2 regions of the Mechercharimyces mesophilus genome follow, and region 1 is predicted to be linked to the other one. Evidence: riboswitches for the same ligand, from Rfam matches in the RefSeq annotation. Region 1 holds a riboswitch; the other holds the start of a gene.
The links. A riboswitch is a leader RNA that binds a small molecule or an ion and turns the genes downstream of it on or off. The one in region 1 is predicted to bind cobalamin.
Positions count from the first base shown of each region.

Region 2: linked by a shared signal. The riboswitch ahead of AC6RGY_RS10570 (ABC transporter substrate-binding protein) and the one ahead of AC6RGY_RS15490 (DUF4430 domain-containing protein) in region 1 are both predicted to bind cobalamin.

Region 1 is NZ_JCBAPH010000007.1:100,785-112,872, forward strand. It holds gene AC6RGY_RS15450 (histidine phosphatase family protein) at 211-819, opposite strand; gene AC6RGY_RS15455 (DUF2975 domain-containing protein) at 1,002-1,484, shown strand; gene AC6RGY_RS15460 (helix-turn-helix domain-containing protein) at 1,495-1,704, shown strand; gene AC6RGY_RS15465 (fatty acid desaturase) at 1,840-2,871, opposite strand; gene AC6RGY_RS15470 (ECF transporter S component) at 3,165-3,839, opposite strand; gene AC6RGY_RS15475 (ABC transporter ATP-binding protein) at 3,860-5,491, opposite strand; gene AC6RGY_RS15480 (energy-coupling factor transporter transmembrane component T) at 5,488-6,348, opposite strand; gene AC6RGY_RS15485 (DUF4430 domain-containing protein) at 6,345-7,082, opposite strand; gene AC6RGY_RS15490 (DUF4430 domain-containing protein) at 7,079-9,184, opposite strand; cobalamin riboswitch at 9,329-9,526, opposite strand; gene nadA (quinolinate synthase NadA) at 10,112-11,218, opposite strand; gene nadC (carboxylating nicotinate-nucleotide diphosphorylase) at 11,218-12,069, opposite strand; gene nadB (L-aspartate oxidase) at 12,066-12,088, opposite strand, start outside.
Region 2 is NZ_JCBAPH010000003.1:145,172-157,259, forward strand. It holds gene AC6RGY_RS10525 (glycerol-3-phosphate acyltransferase) at 1-252, shown strand, start outside; gene AC6RGY_RS10530 (sulfotransferase family 2 domain-containing protein) at 441-1,181, opposite strand; gene hemE (uroporphyrinogen decarboxylase) at 1,518-2,567, shown strand; gene hemH (ferrochelatase) at 2,614-3,567, shown strand; gene hemY (protoporphyrinogen oxidase) at 3,564-4,994, shown strand; gene AC6RGY_RS10550 (DUF7948 domain-containing protein) at 5,076-7,157, opposite strand; gene AC6RGY_RS10555 (DUF2797 domain-containing protein) at 7,365-8,159, shown strand; gene AC6RGY_RS10560 (pentapeptide repeat-containing protein) at 8,166-8,771, shown strand; gene AC6RGY_RS10565 (alpha/beta hydrolase family protein) at 8,999-9,865, opposite strand; cobalamin riboswitch at 10,018-10,211, shown strand; gene AC6RGY_RS10570 (ABC transporter substrate-binding protein) at 10,480-11,439, shown strand; gene AC6RGY_RS10575 (FecCD family ABC transporter permease) at 11,408-12,088, shown strand, end outside.

The sequences.
Region 1 (12,088 bases):
AGTGGTTGTGAAGGTAGGTGTATAGTAAAACCATCCTAGATAAAAAAGTTGCGCCTTTACGTACACACAGATCGGTACTGTATTCTCGTTGCCAAAAGTATACTTTTCAAACGCATGCATGCAAAAACCTTCTCCTTTTTCGGAGAAGGCTTTGACGGACCTCCGACGGCCCATCATGGATTATATCACGATCAAAGAAGAACAAGATGTCTATTCGCTGATGGAAGGGTTTAGATGATTCATCCTGTTTAAGAAATGAATTTTCCTCCCTTGTTGCGTTTGCTCAATCAGGTGAATTCCTGTATCACCTGTTTCTATCCACAGGTTATGTAAAATGGGCATTCGCAAGAAGCTATCCAAAAGCCGTGTAATCATCCATCCGTGTGATACAATCGCGATACGATTATAAGATTGGCTCTCTGCCTCTGCTAGGATACGTGAAAAAGTGTGTTCTGCTCGTGCTCTAAGCTCAATCCACGACTCTCCCCACTCGCCAAACTTTTCGTGTGGTTGCAGCTCCCACGGATGAGGGCCAATATGGTCTGGCATACCCGCTTGACTTCCGTTGTTTAACTCTCTAAGATCCGCTCGATGCTCAACGAAATAACCTCCTTTCTGCGCGAGGAGGTCGGCTGTCTCCTTGGCTCGCACTAGCGTGCTGGCGTATATCTTCTCGGGTGGGTAATGGTGATTCACCCACTCAGCCATTTTCCGCGCCTGCTCTTTTCCTAATCTCGTCAAAGGATAATCGGCACGTCCCTCATGAACGTGAAGTAGATCCGCCTCCGATTGTCCGTGGCGAATAAGTAAGATTTGCATTTCATACACACCTTTATTAGAAAATTTACAATATCTGAATGATCTCTCTTGAGACCATCCTTGTCAACGCTTCCTTGCTAAATTCGAGGTTACTATATATCGATTATCGATAAATTTTTGTTGACAATCGATCGTAATAAGGGTAAGATCAAAACACCAACGATCAAGTGAGGTGTTCATTGATGAATCGAGGTTCGACTATTTTCTTGCGAATAACATTTTCAACCATAGGATTGGCCATTCTGCTCGCCTGTATTTTTGGATTGCCTGCAATAGTAAAGGAAAGTTCAGCAAACCATCCAGAAACAATTTCCTTCCTGTATATCCTATTAGGTGGCATGTATGCAGCAACCATCCCGTTTTTCATTGCCATATATCAAGCTTTGCGAATTTTAGGTCTTATCGATAAGGAAAATGCTTTCTCAGAGTCCTCTGTTAGGTTTTTAAGAAATATTAAGTTTTGTGCCATGACAATCACCTTGGTATATACGGCAGTCATGCCCTTCTTCTATCTTGCAGGAAAGAAAATTGATTCTCCTGGTCTCATTTTACTGGGATTTGTTTTTATCTTCGCTTCCCTTGTCGTCTTTGTATTTACTGCACTTCTCCAGAAAATATTAGAACACGCAATCGATATCAAATTAGAAAATGACTTAACGGTGTGAGGTGAGTCGCATGGCCATTATGATCCATATTGATGTCATGCTTGCAAAGAGAAAAATGAGCGTAACAGAGCTATCTGAAAAGGTCGGAATAACAATGGCTAATCTGTCTAAACTGAAAAATGGAAAGGCCAAAGCCATTCGATTCACAACATTAGAAGCTATTTGCATCGCCTTGGAATGTCAGCCTGGAGACATCTTAGAGTATAAAATCGAGGAATAGTCATCCCATTATGTCGAGAAAATCAGTGGAATAAATAAGAGGTTTTGGAGCTAGCGCTCGATGCAAGTATACTCGAGCGCTAGCTCACGAAGGACCAGCTTCCCCTCCGTCCATCTTTTCGGCGCTTCACTCCTCCTAGGAATGGTGAAGCGCCTTTTTCTTGCGCAAATAATGGCGAATCGCGCGATTACCAATAAATTTCTTTGACTGCTCATCCCACAACTTAAAAGTTAGGGTCTTAAAGCTTGACCAAAAAGTTAACGTGGGGACGTCTTGTAATCTTGCATCACTTAAGTGAGCCCGTTCAAGGTGGTAATTGGGAACACGTGAATTGAGATGATGGACATGATGAAAACCAATATTACCGGAGAACCACTGTAACACGCGTGGCAGTTTATAAAAGGAACTACCTTTTAAAGCGGCTTCAACATAATTCCACCTGTCACTATTTTCAAAGTAACCATCTTCAAATTGATGTTGCACGTAAAATAGCCAAACTCCGCCTAAAGCAGCAAAATAAAAAATTGGGAGTTCAACCAAAAGAAATGCTTTCCAACCAAGTGTAGACCCAATCAGAAAAAGGACCCCTACCAATACTAAATTCGTAAGCCACACATGCCTTTTTTCCTTCTTGCCCGCTCCTTTGCGATTGAAACGATACTCAATCAAAAAGGTGTAGAGAGGACCGATGAGAAACATGACAATCGGATTTCGGTACGTACGGTAGATCAAACGCTTGATTTTTGAAGCATCCGCGTACTCTTGCAGTGTCATTGTCCATATATCACCGACACCACGCTTTTCAAGATTTCCATTCGATGCATGATGGGCGGCGTGTGTATTTTTCCATTGTTCATAGGTACTAAAGAAAAAGAAACCCAATATGATCCCGACGGTATCATTCAACCGCCTCTTCTTAAAAAAGGAGTAGTGGGTACAATCGTGAAAAATAATAAACATCCTTACAAGAAAGCCTGCCGCTGGAATGGACAGAAGTAAAGTGAGCCAATACGATATTTCTAAGCTCCAGTAAGCAAACCCCCACAGTAGAAAGAAAGGTCCTACTGAATTGAGTAGTTGCCAAGTACTCTTACTTATACGTGGCCGTTCAAACTCAGATAACTTTTTTTTCCATTCTCGTAAATCATATTTGTTCTGATCGTTCATTTCTTTCTCCTCATTTCTTTCTTTTCAATACTTCGTCATTCTCATCATACCACCAATGGTGTTTTAATAAAAAGGAAATCTCTTGGTTAGATCCTCCTTCTCCTATTATTATCTCAAATCCGTGTATCCATAATCCATACCAACCAATTCACTCCATCTTCATCTGTTACGGACATCCACCCCAGCAAACAAAAAGCAGGAACAACCAATTATCTTGAGAAAAAGGTGGTCATGCCTTTTATACGGCGTATGGTCATGCAATCGGTTTACAGGTGCGTATGCAGAAATACCAATTAGATACTTTTAACTCTGTTTTCCTCAATACTTTTGTCTACTTGCCCAGGCACAAGTCCATATTTACGTTGAAATCTTGACAAAATACCCACCCATCGTGTTGAAAATAACGCTAAGAAGAACACATTGGAGATGGCATGGGCAAGGTCAAAATAAAAGCTCGCCGTATAAACAGCCAAAAACGTTGTCCAATCATGATGTTGCATCCCGATCAATACCCATAGGTTCATGATCCAACCAAAGAGAAATCCCCAAAGAAATCCAAATAATAGGAGTATCCATTTCTTCCTCATGATAAACGTATGCCGTAAAGCACCTGCTGACCATCCCACAAGGCCCCAACTTACCATTTGCCACGGAGTCCATGGTCCTTGTCCCAAAAACATATTGGAGACCAAAGCGGCACCCACACCGATAACAAACCCCCGCTCCGCCCCTAAGACCATCGCAGACACGATGATTACAAACGTAGTGGGTTGGACACTTGGCAGACCCGCAAAAGGTACGCGGCTGACCGCTGCGATCGCAGTCAACAAAGCGATGAGAACCATCTCCCTACTCCCTCTGCTTGTTCGCTCAAAGCGCAGGATCATCAATCCCACAAATAGCATAAGGATCACAAGACTCGACCAAAATGGATCCAGATCGCTCCATTCCATTCCAATCCAGGCCATCACAAAAAAACAGACAACCCCTATGAACCATCCCACTTTCCCCATAAGCGTACTGCCTCCTCCAGAGTAACCGCTTCTGGTCTCCCTGTATTCCTCGTCATGCGGTAGATCGAAGTCGTATAAAAATCATTCCCTCGTAAAAAGACATCTGCCGGTTCCGAAACAATGACTTCTCCCTCAAATAGTAGAAGGCAACGAGATGCCGTTGCCGCGGCAAACTCCACATCATGGGTCGTAAATAGAACGGCTCTCCCCTGCTCAGTCTGCTCCTTTAAACAATCCGTCAGTTGTTGTCTAGCCGAGGGATCCAGCCCTTGGGTCGGCTCATCCAAAAGATACAGATCCAACTCTTGTAGCAACAGACACGCTAGCGCGACTTTCTGTCTCTCTCCCCCACTGAGATCATGCGGATGTTGCTTCAGAAGAGAAGAGAGCGACCATTCTGTCAACACCTTCTGATACAAAGATTTTTTCTCTTTCTTATCTATGCCCAAACTACTTACCTCAAGTTCCTTTTCCACCGTGTCTTCCATGAAGAAGGCTGCTGCCTGTTGCGGGAGATAGCCCAATCGTCGTTTTCTTTGGAGCCGGACCCGTCCCGAGCGAGGATTGAGTATGCGCGCGACAACCTGTAGCAAAGTCGACTTGCCCGATCCATTTCCTCCGAAGACAGCAACACATTCTCCTGGGGACACCTTCATTTGCAACTGTTTGAGTACTCGCTTTTCCGGTTGATATCCAAAATCAATGCGCTTCAATGAAACAATGGGGGACTGAGCGTTCTCTAAGCGCGCAGATTCCTTTGTTTCGGTGTTGGCTTTAAGCGATTGTTCCATCACCCATTTTCTTCCTTCACTCACGGTTAGAGGGAGAGGAGATCCCCCCTTTCCCCTATGAAGAACAAAGGATGGAATTGCTGGAATCCAAGCGCTGAAAGCGGAATTTTGCTGTTGCATCCACTCGATCCCCGCTCCCCTCGATCCGCTAAATCCCATTTCGCCATTCTCTAAAATCAGCACTCGATCTGCTAATGCATAAACCTCCTCCAAGCGATGCTCAGCAAGAAGTACTGTCAACCCTGTCTCTAGATTCAAACGCTTGAGTGTATGAAGAAAATGACTAGCATGAACCGGGTCCAAATGAGCCGTCGGTTCATCCAATAGCAAGAGCTGAGGACGAATAGCCAGAATCGACGCTAGATTGAGCAGTTGTTTTTGTCCACCCGACATCGTCCGTGTCTGTTGATTGATCCAGGGTTCTATTCCCAAATAAGCACTCGTTTCCGCTGCACGTCGCCTCATATATGGAGGAGAAAAACCAAGATTTTCCATCCCAAACGCTAATTCTTCCAATCCTTTTTCCATCACGATTTGATGCTCCGGATGCTGAAACAAGAACCCAATCTCCTGAGCCGCTCGCCCATCTTCCAACTCCTGCAATCGCATACCTTGATAAAAAATCTCGCCTGCACGATTGCCCACTGGTTGTAATTCCTGCTTTAACAACCGGAGTAGGGTGCTTTTTCCTGATCCTGTCGGACCACAAAGAAGGACAAATTCTCCTGGAGCAATCGAGAAGGAGATCTGCTGAAGGGTGGGAGCCGCGTTCTCTGGATAAGTAAAGCTGACATTTTCACAAGAGAGAATATTCATTTCATCATCTCCTTCATTTCCACCCATATAGGAAAACTTAAGAATAGCAGGTAGCCAATCAACATGGCCCACTCCATTCGTTCAAGTCGCAAGGTTTCTAACTCTGGATAAATCGTGAGTGCTCCCCACCCTTTCACTCTCCCCCAACAACAACAAACCAACAACACCAGTAAAAAAAGTCCCGCTAGCACATCTCTTACTCTCCAAGACCAGGTGGGATACGATGTACGCCTCCCTCTTCCAAAACCACGCGCCCTCATGGAATCTGCTGTCTGTAAGCCATCCTCTAACGACCACGTAAGGAGTACCTCTAATTGACTCATACCTGTACGCATACGCTCTCGTACACTAAGGGAGACAAATTCTCGTCGAACGCGCTGTACTTTCCTTATTTCCTCCAAGCGATTTTGTAAAAGGGGAACAAAACGAAGTGCAATCATCGTCAATAGTGCCCATCGTGGAAGAAAGCGTGCCGATAGATAAAGAAATTTATCAGAAGAAAGGATCTGTTGGTAGGAAATAAAAACAAGAAGGAGCGCAACCAGAATAGCCGCCATCATACTCCCATACAGGAGAGCTTCTCCTGTCATGCGAAAAGTCCCACTTTGCCAAAGTACGTGAGTCCCGCGGTGGGAAGTCAAGACATTGACGATCACTAGGATGCCCACCGTCCACCCCATCATCTTTTTCCAACGAAAGAGTGATTCTCCCCCATCATAAAGAAGGTTCACTGCTGTCAATACAGCAGCGCCCATCAAAAGAAAGATCGGATGAAAGAAGAGAAATAGCAGGATCATCGCACCTACGTAATATAAACCGGCTACTGCTGGATGCATTTGCTGAAAACCACTTGTCATCGAAAATTAGCTCCAATATCTTTTCCCAAATTGCGGGTATAGAGCCACTCCACTCGGTCACCTTTTTCCAAAGGATAAATGCCTGCACTCCGATCGGGAAAAACACCATCGACACGATACATCCAACCGCTTTCTGCTCCTTTATCAAATTCGTATAGTTGATTAATTCCCTCTACGTACAGCGTATGCGACCAGCCTCGGTACTCCATTTGAATACCTTCGTCCTGCGTAGCGCGAACCAGTGCATCAAACACGGTATCTTCACTTTCAATTTCCACGGACCTGGCGCTTAAAATCTCCTCTCCATCTACCCCGTGAATCGAAAAGATGACCGATTCTTTTGCCTCTGCCTTATTGGAATGCGTCGATAGAACAGAGCTTTCTGTTCTATCAATCACGGACTTTTGCCTTGTATCCGATTGATTCGTCCGCGCTTCTGTACTCAATGAATCCTTTTCAACCGATCTCGTTTGTTGCTTCTCTTGGGTCGACGGAGACTTTCTCTCTCCTGTTGCAATAGAATTCTCTGATGAGGTAGCCGCCGCATGAGGTTGTTCATGATTTTCCTGTGGAGTACGCAAACTTTCTTGTTGTATCCCGTGTTGTTCTACTTGTGGTGAAGAAGCAGCATCCGTTTGAAAAACAAACGTCCGAGTAAGTTCCCATCCCCCAGCACCTGTGACAAGAAGTCCTATGGCAACAAGAAGAAGCGCCGCTCTTTTTTTGAATCTCATTGCCATCCTCTCCTCTGTTCATAGAGATACAAACATAACCCGATTAAGCAAATAATCATGCCCATCAGAAGTATGAGTAAGCCTCTGTGAACCTCATTCGCTTGGTTATTCGTAGCAGAAGCGTTAGGAGCAAACGCATATTGCGTCAACTCTTCTTCAGTGGACTCGGTACCCTCTTCCATTCTCTCAAGTGGTTCATTTGATGCTGGGGGAGAAGGAGCCGTGCTCGAAGAAACCGAGGAAGCTCCGGGAGAAGAGGAGGAGTTATGATAAACCGTTGTTTCTCTTATCACCTCTTTGTAAGGTGGTTGCGGGGATGGGGCAGGTACTTGAACAACCTCAACCACCTTGAGATGCCTATCAACTGTTGGTTCTTTCATCTCATGTGGATCAGGGGCAGGCGTCGACGGTTGAGAGGGAGAAGGATCTGGTACAGGATCAGGTGATGGTGGAACATCCACAGGAGGCTCTTCTGGTTCAGGAGAGACCGGTTTAAAATCATAGATACGTGGTTTTCCCGTTAATAGGTTTCGATAAGCGGTGAGCGCAATTAATGCTTGTTCACTAGCCATAAGATTGCTCCCCCCATCCTCCACATGGGCAAAGCCACCGTCCACTTGTTGATAGGTAAGCAAATTATCGATGACACTCCCACCTGGTTTGGTGAAAGCAAGTGACGTGGGTGCTATCCCGTTCGAACAAAGAGCAATCACCACTTGTGAAGCGCTTTCACTTGTCTCCGATCCCCACGAATAAAAACCTCCGCTCTCCTTCTGCTGAGACGAAAGCCAGACAAACCCTTTTTGTTTTGCCTCTTCCACTTCCTTCCCTTCATAAGGAGCCAAAGAGGTTAATGTCATCGCAGTAATATCCACATCGCCGGTCCCTTGAACAAGGGACCAGCTTCCATCATTGTTCTGATGATCGAGAAGCCACTGCACAAGTTGATCGCGATTCCATAACGCATCATCTGGAACTGTGTATCCATAAGAATCAAGTGCTATCAGAGCAAAAATGACCCCATTGCTTCCTTGGTAGGTCATCCGCTCACTGTTGTACAACTTTTCTACCAAGTTATAGCCAGCCACATTTTGCGCATTACCTCCGGCTGCTCCTATGCCCATAATCAATCGTTCATAGTCTGTCACTTTACGAAATTCTCCGTTATTTGCCTTGACTTGCCCCTCTACCTGTGAAAGATAACCTTCAGGAATCCAACCCTCAGCTTGAGACAATCCAATCACTTGCCATTCAGATGAAGCAAAATTGGACTTCACCCATTGGATCAAGGAGGATAATTCCGGACTATCTTCTGGTTCCTCCATGTTACTGTCCTTATTTTTTTCTTCCCCTTGTGAACTCTTTTTCGCTGTATCAGAAGAGGCTGATTGCCGTTTCATAGAGACTTCTTTTGATAAGTTTTTCGCCTTTTCAATCCGTGCATTCCCTGAAGAATCTAACTCATTTCTTTCACCTGTTGTTTCCTGTTTTTCTCCTTCATCCGTTTGTTCGCCCTTTATTGCCTCCGGTTCGGTCTCTTTTTCTTGGATCGTCTCTCCTTCTTTTTCACTAACCAACTTCTCTTCATTCTCATTACCAGAAGCATCGGAGGAGACTGGTTCACGTGTCTTGTTGTTTCCCACTCTCTCTTGGTTCAAGCTGAGTGGAAAACCCACATCGCCACCGCCATTGGCCGTATACACCCACTCCACTACATCATCATCGTCTAGCTCATACACACCGGCGCTATACAGAGGAAACTGGCCATTAACCCGATACATCCAACCACTTAAGGGACCCCGATCAAACTCGGCTAATCCATCAATTTCATAAACATATAGACTAGAGCCCGTGCCACTGTATCCCACTTGATTTCCAAGCTCTTGATAAAGGACATCAAAAGCAGTATCGCCATCCTCAATTTGGACGGCAGTATCCTGTAAAATGGTCCCTTTTTGTTCATCGCCTACTACCGATAGGGTAATGGCATCGGTCTCCTGAACTTGTATATCAGATGCTTCTCCTAATGCAGTCCCCTGAAATGGAACCAACAATAGGAGCGCCACAAAGATGAGTACCCATCTGCTTCTGTTCATTTTCATAAGCTGATCTCCCCCTTTTGGTTTCATACAAAATAAAAAATACCCGCTCTACGGGTATCGGTTGTCTTTGGACAAGTAAACGAACACACACCATCAACTGGCCTGTATGCTTATCCAGCAACACCTCCTATCCACGTAGGAACTTTTGTGTTCATGTTTAAGGCAGGTCTCCTGGCTTATGTTCATCACCTCCTACTCCTTCCCATCCGTTTGGACAGTGGATATTTAGTAGGAGACTCCCATATACAGTGGCGGGACCGCGCCGGATTTTCACCGGTCTTCCCTTTTAAGCAAATCAATGCGACAACACAAATGATCTGCACCTTAAACGTTGATTATTCTTTTTTGTCGAATTTTCATCAAATTCGAAAGGGTGATTCAATAATCATCATAGCATAAAAGGATGAACGTAAGTCAACATATTTTTAGTCTCAATTCCCTCCCAAGAGAACCACTTTAAAAAACGCTCTTCCCCTCTTCATTTTTCGATTAGTCCCTCTAAATGGTATTTCACAAACTCTTATCTTCCACCTAACAAAAGTGAGATGGTTGCCTGATATACTATCTTCAAGAGAGAATTTTTCGATTTTATTATCGGCTACATTATTCGTCTAGAAGCATAGTAAACCGTCATGGTTAGTACCACACACCTTGGAATGAAAGCATCCCGCATGTGAGAGCCAAGTTCTCTCACAGCCTGGTGGATGGGTGGCGGTATCTCCTGCCTGATCCACGGATCAGAGTCTCTCTAGGAGAAATCGCTCGCCCATCTTCCAATCATCTTTAGGGAGTGCTTTCACCCTTACCTTCATCAGTTATTTTTCATTTAGTGAAATCGAGTTTCACGCAGTTGAGATCTATAAAAAAATCGCTTTACCGTCATCTGACGATAAAGCGATCTTCTTCGTAATTATTATCACTACGTGATTAATTAATGGTCAACATCCGATCGAGTGCGATTTGTGACCACTTGGTTGTTTCTGGGTCAACCTTGATGTGGTTTACCACATTTCCTTCTACCAACCCTTCCAGTACCCATAGTAAGTGAGGTTGGTCAATGCGGTTCATCGTGAGACACGGACAAATGGTATTACTCAGGAGGCGAATCTCTTGTTCCGGATGTTCATTGGCTAGGCGTTGAACCAGGTTCACTTCCGTTCCGATTGCCCACTTGCTACCAGCTGGTGCAGCTTCAATCTGCTTGATAATGTAGCTGGTGGAACCATCATCATCGGCCGCTTGCACCACTTCGTGCGAGCATTCCGGATGGACAATGATTTTCATCTCGGGATCGCGTTCACGATGTCCTTTGATTTGATCGACGGTAAACTTCTCGTGAACCGAGCAGTGACCTTTCCATAAAATCATGCGGGTCTCGTCAGGCTCACACTGTAGGTTTTCAAAGTCACCTGCTTTCGGGTCCCATATCACCATCTGCTCCAAAGGAATTCCCATATCAAAGGCCGTATTTCTACCGAGGTGTTGATCCGGTAAGAACAAAATTCGTTTCTTCTGCTCGAATGCCCACTTCATCACTTGATGCGCATTAGAGGAGGTACAGGTCGTCCCTCCGTGGCGACCCACAAACGATTTAATGGCTGCGGTCGAATTTACATAGGTAACGGGGATCACGGTATCTCCCAGTTCCGCCTGAATCGCTTCCCATGCCTCTTCTACTTCATCAATGTCTGCCATATCTGCCATCGAACAACCGGCTCGCATATCCGGCAGAATAACCACTTGTTCATCAGAAGTTAGCGTATCTGTTGTTTCTGCCATAAAGTGAACGCCACAAAAAACGATATACTTCTTATCGCCCAACTTCTCCGCTACCTTAGCTAGTTGCAGTGAGTCTCCACGGTAGTCAGCATACTGAATCACATCATCACGTTGATAGTGGTGGCCCAGGATCACCAAGTCGTCTCCTAATTGTTGGATCGCTTTTCGAATCCGTTCATCATACTCTTTAGCGGAAAGCGAACGCAAAGCTTCTGGCAATTCCGGGTTAACCGGATTTAATATACTCGTTTGCATTATACTTCCTCCTCCCCAGTTGTACCCCAATCCAAGCTAATATCTAATGCAGGTGCCGAATGCGTCAGCCAACCTAGAGAAATCGCATTGACACCCGTTTCTGCAACGCCACGCACTGTCTCTGGTGTTAATCCACCGGAAGCTTCCGTCCATACTCTGCCGGCAATCATATTTACTGCTTCTTTTAATGTTGCGTTGTCCATGTTATCTAATAGGATCGCATCTACATCAAGAGAGAGAATTTCTTTCACCTGTTCCAAGGTGTCGGCTTCCACTTCAATATTCACCATATGACCATTATACCGACGTACCTGATGCACTGCTTTTGCGATACTGCCTGCCATCGCAATATGGTTATCTTTAAGCATCGCACCATGACTTAATCCATAGCGATGATTGGTGCCACCACCCATCCGGACCGCATACTTTTCAAATAAGCGTAATCCAGGAGTGGTTTTTCGTGTATCTAACACCGCGCATTCGAGCCCTTCCAATTGATCCACGATGCGACGTGTTTCAGTGGCGATTCCACTCATCCGTTGCATAAAATTGAGGGCGACGCGCTCTCCGCTTAATAAGGCGCGGGTATTGCCTGAAATATGCGCTACCGCTGTTCCGGCTGCCACCTTTTCCCCTTCTTCTTTGAGAGGCTTAAATTGAAGTTGCTTATCTAAAAGGCGAAACGTCTCTTCTGCTACAGGTAGTCCAGCAAGTACGCCAGTTTGTTTCACTAACAGGGTTACGTGACTCTGATCTTCTTCCGTCGTCAGCGCATCTGTTGTCACATCCCCTGCGCCGATATCTTCTTCTAATGCGGTACGAATGATGGCTTCCATCTGCAATCGATTCATTTGGCTTCTCCCATCTTGA
Region 2 (12,088 bases), on a different contig from region 1:
AGTCCGCTCCTCATCTTGTGTGGCCTATTGATTTACTTTCTAACCTTGCTGATTACCCATTATCGTAGCTTGGCTACATATATTACCATTGGAGCGGTGATGATACTCGCTCTTTTCTTCCCTATTCATTTTTATGGGTTAGTGGTTGTTGCATTGATCGGTATCCTCCTGCTGGTTCGTTATCGCTCGTGGTGGGAAGAATTTCGCAGAGGGACGGAACCTCCTGTCCGTTGGAGTGGTCCCTTTAAATAGAAATAAAATATCTTAAGCGTTCACTCTCAAATGAGTGCTTGACGAAAGAGGAACTCAATCGGTCTAGTTGCATTTGGTTGAGGTGACATGAACAGTAAGGAAATGCTGATGCCACTTTAAGGTTATATCCGATAGAAGGGGACGTGGCTTCGGATTGGAATATAGAGACTCCCTATTCTCACCACCTACTAAGTTGACATGTATTTTTTAAATCGAAGGAAGTCTTGTTTTTCTTCAGGGGGGAGTTGATTGAACTGAGATCGTAATTTGTGCTTGTAGAATTTGTAGAGCTCTAAGTCTTTTTGATTACGGCGAATGATTGTTTTCCTTAATGAAGCGGGAACTTCCTCTTTGCCAATATACTTGGTACTTTGATGAACACTCATAAATTTCATTTTCTTCCAACCTAATTTCTTGTTTAGTAGATAGAGAGATTCTGTATACATATCGGTGATACCTACCATGGTAAAGTGAGATTGTATATGAAGCTGGGCCTTGTGGAGATTGGGTTGGTTGTCACCCGATATCCAAGTCGTTTGTGTATTTCGGAGGCCACGCTGAAGGGCAGGGTTGGAATAGTGAATAAACTGATGAAAAGAGAGGTTCTTCACGGTGTTATGCAATGAATTTTGCTTTGTGCCACGTAGATAGTTAAAATAGGAAATCACACGATCCAATGGATGGCGCAGGAATGTAAAATATGTTGCAGGCTTTTGAAACCATTGGTGAACACCATAGGGTCGATGGCCATATACCGCTTTATAGGGGAGACTGTCTTCTTTTGAGATAGATTCTGAGGGGGAGACTGGCTGGAATGTATCGTTGGTCCGATAAATATTTTCTCTACCATAATGAGTATCCATGATGCGACGGGTGGTTGTACCAGCCGTTTTAGGGAGGTGCATGAATATAATGACTTTTGAGTTCATAACATAAACCTCATTTCTACTTTACTAAATATACCTTATAATATGCGAGCTTTATAAGGACGTAACGTCAAGGGTACCTAGCCTAGAAAAATGTGTCGCTTTGTTGACGGAAGAAACGCCATTTTGTGTCCGTTAATGATCTTTTACCTTTACTTTCAAGGGGGATCTCTTCTGTTTTGAACAATTTTTTGACCGTTCGTCGGTGAGACTATATATCTGAACGCAAAAAGGATATCATGAAGAGAAATGGGGAATTTCTTTAAGGAGGTCCCCTGTCTATTTGAAAAGCGATAATCGAATTGATCATACATTGAGAGAAAAAAGGGGCAAAAGAATATGAAGAACGGACCAATCAATGATACCTTTTTGCGTGCTTGCCGGAAAGAACCGACGGAGTATGTTCCTGTATGGTATATGCGACAAGCAGGTCGGTACCAGCCGGAATATCGTAAAATCCGAGAGCAATACTCTTTCTTTGAAGTGAATGAGAATCCGGAAGTATGTGCGGAAGTGACTCGTCTGCCAGTAGAGCAGTTGGGTGTCGACGCTGCGATCCTCTTTGCAGATATTATGACACCACTCAAGCCTATCGGTGTGGATGTGGAGATTCAATCGGGAATTGGTCCGGTGATCGACAATCCGATTACGTCCATTCAGGATGTTCGACAACTATTGGAGTTACAACCAGCGAAGCATGTGCCAATGATTCTAGAAGCGGTAAAGATATTGCAACAACAGCTGACAGTCCCATTGATTGGCTTTGCCGGCGCACCGTTTACCCTAGCGAGCTATATGATTGAAGGTGGCCCTTCCAAGCATTATCACAAAACGAAAGCTTTTATGTATGCACAACCACAGGCTTGGCAAGCGCTGATGGACAAGTTAGCAGACATGACAATTACCTACTTATCTGCTCAGATTGAGGCTGGAGCTTCGGCTGTACAAGTATTTGATTCGTGGGTTGGGGCACTCAATCAAGAAGATTATGATCACTACATCGCTCCGGTGATGGAGAAGATCTTCTCCTCGATACAAAAAACGAATGCTCCTACCATCTATTTTGGTGTGGGTGCGGGTCATTTGCTTACTAGATGGAATAAACTTCCGGTTGATGTGCTAGGCTTGGACTGGCGAACAAGCATACAAGAAGCGAGGCGTCTTGGAGTAGAGAAAACGTTGCAAGGCAACTTAGACCCTTCACTGCTACTCGCTCCGTGGGAGCAATTGGAGAAGAAAGCGAAAGAAATTTTGGATGAGGGATCCAAAAAGCCTGGTTATATTTTCAACCTCGGTCATGGGGTGTTTCCTGATGCAGATGTTCAAACACTGAATCGCTTAACCTCTCTGGTTCATGATTACTCGCACGAGAAGAAGGAAGTTAAATAGGGTAAGATAACTAAAATGAAAAGAAATCGATCGTGGAGGGTATCGTATGAGTAAGAAAACAATTGGTATACTTCTGATGGCCTACGGAACGCCACGGAGTAAAGAAGAGATTGAACCTTATTACACCCATATACGCCATGGAAGAAAACCATCAGAAGAAATGCTGCAAGATTTAACTGAACGATATGAAGCCATCGGTGGAATCTCTCCCTTGGCACGCATTACAGAGGAGCAACGAACAGCTTTGGAGGCGGAATTAAATCAGCGTGAAGGCGAGATTCAATTTCGTGTCTACTTGGGATTAAAGCATATTGCTCCATTTATTGAAGATGCTGTACAAGAGATGCATCGTGACGGGATTGAGGAAGCAATCAGTATGGTGCTCGCTCCTCATTATTCTACTTTTAGCGTCAAATCCTATAATCAACGGGCACTTACGGAAGCAGAGCGGATCGGTGGTCCGCAAATAATATCTATTAATAGTTGGTACAAGAATGAGAAATTCTTACAATATTGGACGGAGCAGTTAGAAAACACTCTCTCTTCACTGTCGCAGGAGGAACGTGAGAAAAGTGTCGTCGTTTTCTCAGCGCATAGCTTACCAGAGAAGATTTTGCAATATGGGGATCCCTATCCGGATCAGTTACAGGAAACGGCACAAATACTGGCTGAGCGGGTATCCATTCCTCACTATGCGATTGGATGGCAGAGTGAAGGGAATACACCTGATCCATGGCTGGGTCCAGACGTACAAGATTTGACGAGGGACTTGTATCGAGAGAAGGGGTATCAGACCTTTGTCTACTGCCCTCTCGGATTTGTAGCTGAACACTTGGAAGTATTGTACGATAACGATTACGAGTGCAAAGTGGTTACCGTTGAGGTAGGGGCTTCCTATCTCCGACCACCCATGCCTAATAGTGACCCGCTTTTTATTGCCGGATTAGCGGATGAGGTACTCCTGAAGTGGTCAGAGCACCTGGAGAAGGTGGACTCATGAAGCGCGTAGTCATCATTGGGGGTGGGCTGACTGGTCTTGCTACTGCCTTCTATCTTCAGCGCGCGCAAGAGCAGACACAAGAGCCGATCAAGATTAGCCTGCTGGAAGCGGGTCCTCATTTGGGTGGAAAGATTCATACGGAGTATCACGAGGGCTTTGTGATTGAGCGCGGACCAGATTCTTTCTTGGAACGGAAGTCGGCAGCGGCAAAGCTTGTGTCTGAACTGGGTTTAGCAGATGAGTTGGTACGAAATGAAACAGGACAAGCGTATATCTTAAACCACAAGCGCCTTTTACCGATTCCTGAAGGGGCGGTTATGGGCATCCCTACTCGTTTGATGCCATTTGTTACGACAGGTTTAATTTCACCTATCGGAAAGCTTCGCGCAGCAGCGGATCTATTGCTACCACCGGCGACGGGAACGCACGATATCTCCGTAGGGGAATTTTTTAGAAGGCGTCTAGGGAACGATGTGGTTACCCAGGTGATTGAGCCATTGCTGTCGGGAATTTATGCGGGAGACATTAATCGCTTGAGCCTTGAGGCAACATTTCCTCAGTTTATCGATCTAGAAGAGCAATACCGTAGCCTGATTCTCGGTATGAAGAAGACACGTCCCGAAGCAGGGCAAGCAAAGAAAAAAGGGCAGTTTCTCACCTTGAAAAAGGGGCTTACCTCTTTGGTGACGGCATTGGAAGAGAAACTAGCATCTTCGTGTTCCATACGCACACAAACACAAGTGCGCCATGTGGTCAAAACAGCACAAGGGTATGAGCTTACCTTGCGTGATGGTGAGACATTAGCAGCCGATGCGGTGGTAATGGCGGTGCCTCATACTGTTACCCAACGTTTGTTGGGAGGAAGCCCGTATCTGGATCCACTGATGAACGATGTGAAGCCGACGACAGTAGCCACTGTCGCTTTAGGTTACCGCAAAGAAGATGCACCCTTACGCTGGGAAGGGACAGGCTTTGTTGTACCACGTACAGAAGAGACATCGATTACGGCATGTACGTGGACCCATAAGAAATGGCCACACACGTCCCCGGAAGATAAGGCCTTGTTACGCGCTTATGTGGGTCGTGCAGGTAGCGAAGCGATTGTGGATCGATCCGATGAAGAGATTGTGGCGGTCGTCAAGCGGGATCTACAGGAGATTTTAGGCATTGAGAAGGAGCCACTTTTCTCCGTTGTGACTCGTTGGCGCGATTCGATGCCTCAATATGAAGTGGGGCATGCGGCATGGTTAGAAACGATGCGTTCCCAACTAGCCGAACACTTCCCGCGGTTGGTTATCGCTGGAGCCGCATACGATGGCGTTGGTTTACCGGATTGCATTGAATCAGGAAGAAACGCAGCAGAGAATATATGGGACAACGTAACGGGTCGTCCTTCCCTCGAACAAGACCATCAGCTACTTGGATAGTAGCTGATGGTCTTTTCGCTTGTAAGAGAGCGTTATTCGAGATAAGAGTAGAGATGTTTACTAGAGGCTGATGGTCGAGCTTTAACCCGATGTTTCGCCACTCGATCCGCGTGGTCCACGTGCTCCTCTGGGTCCACGTGGACCTCTAGGTCCCGTTGGCCCGGTTGGCCCCGTTGGTCCAGGGATAGAGGAAGGAGACCCGATTTTTGTGACGAAAGCATCCTCTACGCCAGCGAAAGATGGTTGAAAAGCACTTGAGAGGACAGGGAAATTGGGAGATGCGGTGACGCCAGTAAGATAGGCACTGGCAGTGGTATCCGTCGCAGTGGCACTCGCACGATCAAACCCACTGCCCCCTAGGTAGGTAGAGTAAGAAATACGATTACTCTTGTTGGCCTGTAATTGGATTTGGGTAGCGAAAGCATCATTGCTACCTCCAGCAAAGAAGGACTGAACGGCATCGGTTGTAACAGGGAAGTTGGTGGAACTGGTTTCTCCTACGATCCACGGATTGTCATAGGGATCGACAGCGATACCAAATCCTTTTTCTGAACCTGTTCCGCCGAGAAAAGAAGAAAAAAGTAGCGACGAACCTGCACGATTGAAACGGGTAACGAAAGCATCCTGGCCTAAGCGTACGGTCTGAAAAGCACCCGAAGTTATTGGAAAGTTATCGGATTGTGTCTGTCCCGTTACATAAGCTTCTCCTCCGCGATTTAAACTGATGGCACAACCAGTATCATCCCCTGATCCGCCGAGGAAGGTAGAGAAAACCAAGGAAGAACCGTTGACATTAAACTGGGTGACGTAGGCGGATGTACTCCCGGGGGCAGCGGTTTGAAAAGCATTGGAGGTAGTAGGAAAGTCATTGGAACCGGTTAATCCTACTACAACTGCTTGTTGTGATTGATCGACGGCAATCCCAGTTCCCGCATCAAAGTTGCTTCCGCCTAGATAACTAGAATAAATGAGAGTGGAGCCGGAGCGATCCAGCTTGCTAATAAAAGAGGTCTGTAAAGCAGCGTTGTTGCGGGTCTGAAAGGCCCCGCTAGTCGTAGGGAAGTCGCCTGACTGTGTAATCCCAGTTATATAGACATTTTGATCTCCATCTAGCGCGATTCCGTTAGCGGCCTGATTTTCACTCCCTCCTAATAAGGTGGAGAAGATGAGGCTGGAGCCTGTTGGGGACAATTTAGTCACATACACACTTTCGATCCCTCTGAAAATCGTTTGCAAAGCATTCGAGGTGACAGGGAAGTTAGTAGAAGTCGTCTCTCCCGTGACATAGGCATGCCCGGTAGGATCTACTTTAATACCAATTCCGCGTTCGCCTTCGCTGCCGGATAGCAAGGTGGAGTAGAGTAGGGAAGTTCCGGAAGCGTTAAATTTGGAAACAAAGGTAGACTCAAAACCTTGTTGGATGGTTTGAAATGCTCCTGTTGTGAGGGGAAAATTAGCGGAGGCTGTTGTTCCCGAGACGAATGCTTGTTTATCTGCATTGATCGCGATACTGAGTCCACAATCGGTAGCAGACCCTCCTAAGTAAGTGGAATATAACAGGATGATTGGATCGATGATGAGGGGAAGGGTGGGATCATATTCTCCTTTTAGTTGGAACCCAAAAGTGGATGAATCATAGAGGGTGAAAGGAGTACTCACTTCTTGTTTTCCATGAGGAGTAAGTTGGTAGCTCATCGGGTGTGCTTGTTTCACGATCCCGTGAGAGGTGTGAAAGATCAGTTCGCCGTCTTCGTTAATACGAACGTCATCGGCCCCGTCTACTTTCATACGGATAGCGTCTAAGCTGGCGTGAGGCGAGAGAATAAGATCATACTTGAGGTCGTCATTCTTTTCGTAGAAGAGCAGATCAATTCCTGACCAAACATTTATATAGTATAGCTCGTGAAAAGAGGCTTTGCTTTCAATATCAAGATTTTCACTCATTGAATAGGGTTTTCGTGTCAACAAATGTGGAAGGTTATCCGTGGGCTTTTGGTCGAAAAAAAAGTGAAGGAGCGCATGATTGTCGATGGCCAAACTCCAATGTTCTTGTGCAAAACAATAGATAAATCCGTTTCCGACCATGTGGTACTGATTGATCTCTTCTTCTACTTTGCAGAAACCGGAAAGCCGTGTTGCAGGACGTAGGAAGGGATGAAGCATAGGGCATCCTCCTTTGCAAAATACAATCTTTTCAGTCTATTCAGCAAAAAAGCGTTCGGTTCATGGTAAAAAGATGCTAGTTGGCACTAGTGGAATGGATCGTTAACATAGGAAACCGAGGGTTTCGTTCTTAGATACAATTGACAAGCTTTGCTCCTCCCTCCTCCTGCTTGCCCATGTTACAATACGAGAGGAGGAGGGATTGGGATGGAATGGACAGGCATGCTTCGTGCATTAGCGCATGAACCGACCGAACCGGTTACCTACTATGCTTCTGTAGGTGATGAGCAGGTTCGTTTAAATAAATGGATAGGAAATCGTATGGCTATTCACTTTTCAGGTGAGATCAACTGTATCGAATGTGGGCGTAAGATCAAAAAGACATATAATAGTGGCTATTGCTATCCATGCTTTCGTGATCTAGCGAAGAATGATCTTTGTATGGTGAAACCCCATCTCTGTCATTATCATGAAGGGACATGCCGTGACGATGCCTTTGGCGAGCATCATTGTATGCAGCCACATTATGTTTATCTGGCGCTTTCCAGTGAAGTGAAAGTAGGCATCACACGAAAAGGGAATGGCTTTCGGCGTTGGGTGGATCAAGGGGCGGTACGTGCACTTCCCATCGCAGAAGTTCCCACCCGCAAGTTAGCAGGAGAGTTGGAGGTTCATCTCACACAATATCTGAATGATAAAACCAATTGGCGTAAGATGCTAAAAAATGAAATTGCAGAGAAGGATCTGCTAGATGTTTACCAAGAGATTGTGGGAAAAATCCCGGAAACATTTACGGAATTCTTGTTAGAACCTGAGGAAGTATATGAATTTCACTACCCTCAATTGGAAGCTCCTGAAAAAATCAAATCACTTAATTTGGATAAGACTCCTACGATTGAAGGGACATTATTGGGGATTAAGGGGCAATATTTGATTTTGGATTCGGGGGTGGTTAATATTCGCAAATTCTCTGGGTATATGGTGACACTTGCTGGGGAGTGAAACTGATTGAAAAACTGGGAAGCAAGAGAAGTAGAAGGTCTAGAGGTAGATGGAGAGGATTGGATTGGAGCGAACTTACGTGACTGCCGCTTCATTGCTTGCTCTTTTCAAGGAGCGCGACTAGATGAATGGATAACGACCGCCTGCCAATTTATCAATTGCGATTTTCGAGGGGCTTATCTTAATGCTTCCTGTCATCGACGATCCAGCTTTACCAACTGTGAATTTGAAAATGCGAACCTTTTTTGTGCGGAACTGCTGGAATGTAAGCTCGTTGGTTCTAACCTAACGGGTGCCAATCTGGCAGGGCTGAAAGTAGAGGAGGGTGATTGGTCCTTTACTTCTCTACGTCATGCCGATCTGGGCAAGCAATCGCTACAAAAGGTTCGGTTAGTAGAAGCCGATCTTTATGAAGCGAACTTGGAGAAAGCGGATCTTCGAGGAGCGGATTTGACCCGTGCCCAGTTGAATAAAGTGAATATGAGAGAAGCCGACTTGCGAGGTGCGGTTGTGACGGGAGTCGATTTTACCCAGTTGGATATTCGGGGAGTGAAGATGGAGTTTGCAGAAGCTGTTGCTTTTGCTCGTTCGTATGGTGCTAAGATTGAATAGAGCGAACAAACGATAAAGAAATATTTGGAGATATAATTTTTTATAATCTGATGAAACGAAAGAAATGGAGTCGTCGTTGATAGTATTGAAAGGCTGATTGCACAAATGGTCTTTCAATACCTTTTGGATAACCAAGGATTGCCCTGATTATCCCCCTTTGTTTGAACAAAAGTCTTACCCCCTGAGTGAAAACCGGCGGCACGGAAAACCGCCGGTCTTTTTTTTGTTCACTTTTGTATTCCATTTGACGAAAGATGTTTGTTCATAAAAGAAGTGGTGGTTTCGATGGCTTGCTCAAGCAACGAGGTTGGTTCTTGAAAGGGATGAGAACAACCAAAAACATGATTGGCTCCATCAATTAGAGAGAGTTGGGCATGAGGGACGGCTTGCTGCAGGTTGATTGCGGTCGTTGCAGGGACAGAAAGATCTTCTTTTCCATGCACGATGAGCAAGGGCCGCTTATAATGGGTGAGTCGCTTCATGAGATGAAAAGAGTCTTTATTCTCTTCTAGATCTTGCAGAACTTCTTGACTGATTGGCATCTGTTGCTTGGTGCGGCTGTTATAGATGGACCCTTCTCCTTTACGCAGAATCTCTTCTTTTAACTGAGGAGAGAACAAATCTAGCTTGTTAATGCCATTCCAAGTTGCCACAGCACGGATAGGGGTATGGTCGAGCGCGTATAGAAGGGCATTGCCTCCGCCACGACTATGTCCGACTAATCCAATTTGGTCACTATCCATGTGATCGGATAAGGGGAGAGTTTGTGTACGAATGGCGTGAAGAAGCACATCTAAATCCTCTTGTTCGCGTGAGTAGGTATTGTGAGCGAATTTCTCCAATTCGGTAAAATGAAGAAAGTCCTCGCCTACTCCATTCATGGAAAAATTAAAGGTGACGACGGCAAAACCTGCTTCAGAAAAACGGTTGGCTGCATGAGGGAAGAATCCCCAATCTTTAAAACCTTTAAAGCCATGTAAGATCAATAATGTTGGGGCAGGACGCTTGGAAGCGGGGAGAAAGACATCACCGCGGATGATGCGCTTTTCTTTACCCACTGGAAGCGAAAAAGGTGTTGGCATGAATGGTGGCACAAGTTGTGCCTCCCTCCTTTCAATAGATCAACTTTCACCTCCTACTATCACGCGGGAGAGGTGTGAATGTCAAGCTTCTTTTCTTTATTGACACCTCCTAGGGGAGAAGTATAATGGAAGTGATAGGTAGCCATTTATAAGGTACCTAAAAAATTATCTGGTGGGGAACAGGTCTTTCGCGACTAGCGAAAGTGAAGAGGGAAGGCCGGTGGAAATCCGGCGCGGACCCGCCACTGTGAATGGGGAGCAAATCCGAAGGACTGACCACTGTCCTCCAAGAGGATGGGAAGGGACGGAGGCGCGATGAACCATGAGCCAGGAGACCTGCCTGTTCTCGCAAATGTTACTCTCCTTCGCGGTAAAGGAGGAACGCTAGGAACCCACAAATAATAGAAAATACTGACTGGTTTTATGAGGATTGGACAGTCTATGGTTAGACTGAGACTGAATCCTTGTGGTGGTTAACGTCAAGATTTGATGTGTAAAGGTTAACCAGCTAACCAGATCACTTCGACTTTATTGTGCGGCCCTCCCGTAAGCGAACCCTCCTTGTACCAGTAGGTACAAGGTTTTTTATCGGCTGGAAGGAGAACAATATGGGAGGAGAAAAGAAGATGAAGAATCGTTGGTGGAAGTTTCAATCGCTATTACTCGCTTTGGTGATGATATTTAGTGCCGCGGGCTGTGCCGCTGAACCCGAAGCAGAGAAACCAGAAAAAGAAAAGAGTCAGGTAGAAGAGAAGGCGGATGCAGTTACATATCCTGTAACGATCACAGGAGATGATGGAGAAGAAGTAACGATTGAAGAGGAGCCGAAGCGGATTATCTCCTTGATTCCGAGTGCGACGGAAATCGCTTTCTCCCTTGATGTGGGAGATCGTATCGTGGGTGTTACCTCGAACGATGATTACCCTGCTGAAGTGAGCGAGATTGAAAAAATAGGAGATATGGAGATCAATGCGGAGAAGGTGGTTTCACTCGAGCCGGACTTAGTATTGGCAGCCAATTTGAATGGGGAAGCGATTCAAAAACTGCGTGGATTGGATCTGACTGTACTGGTTGTTGAAGGACAAAACTTAGAAGGTGTCTATCAGTCAATTGAAAAAGTAGGAGAAGCGACCAATCAAGTGGAAGAAGCCCAGCAGGTGATCGATGGAATGAAAGCCGATGTGGAAGGGGTGAAAGAAGCTGTAGGGGATATCCCAAAGGATGAGCGGCTTCGCACCTGGTATGAAGTTTCATCGGATCTTTATACAACGGGTAATGGTACTTTTATGAATGAGCTGATCACACTGGCTGGAGGCATCAATGTGGCAGCAGAAGAGGAAGGCTGGGTGCAAGTATCGGAAGAAAAGGTAGTAGAATGGAATCCTGATGTGATTCTGTTCACCCATGGAGAGGATGCACAAGCCACTTTGAGTCAAATTTCTGACCGTGGGGGTTGGAGCGAGATTACCGCGGTAAAAGAAGAACGTATGGTTCAACTGGATGGCAACTTAGTCAGTCGCCAGGGTCCACGTATTACGAAAGGACTGTTGGAGGTTGCGAAAGCGCTTTACCCAGAAAAATTCTAAGGAAGTGAACAAGCAAAGAAAGTGGATCGGGAAGACACAGCTTTTCGTCTGGCTGATACTTCTTAGCGCTGGACTCTTATTAACCATTGGGGGTTCAATTTCTCTTGGGAGCGCTAATATTTCAATGGTAGACAGTTGGCGGACGATCGTGGGGAAAATCCCTTTCCTTTCGCTTCCAGCAAGTGATCCGACTACAGAAGCGATCATATGGCAAATTCGTTTACCACGCGTTTTGCTTGCTGGGCTTGTGGGTGCAGCCTTAGCTGGTAGTGGGGTGATCTTTCAAGGTGTCTTGCGCAATCCACTGGCAGATCCTTATATCTTAGGTGTATCATCTGGAGCTGCAGTGGGCGCGGCCATCGCCATTTTGACAGGTTGGGGAGGCATTCTGCTTGGGATATGGAATGTCCCCCTCTTTTCTTTTTTATTTGCCATGATGGCGCTCATCTTGGTATTACGACTGGCACAAGTAAAAAGTGGCATGCGCACCTCGACTCTCATTTTGGCTGGGGTGGTCATTCAGGCATTCTTCGGCTCCTTATTAACCTTTATCCTCTCACAATCGGCTGAACGGATGATGGAAATTCAATTTTGGCTGATGGGGAGCCTCGCTTTACGGGAATGGAGTCACGCGTTCGTTATTCTACCT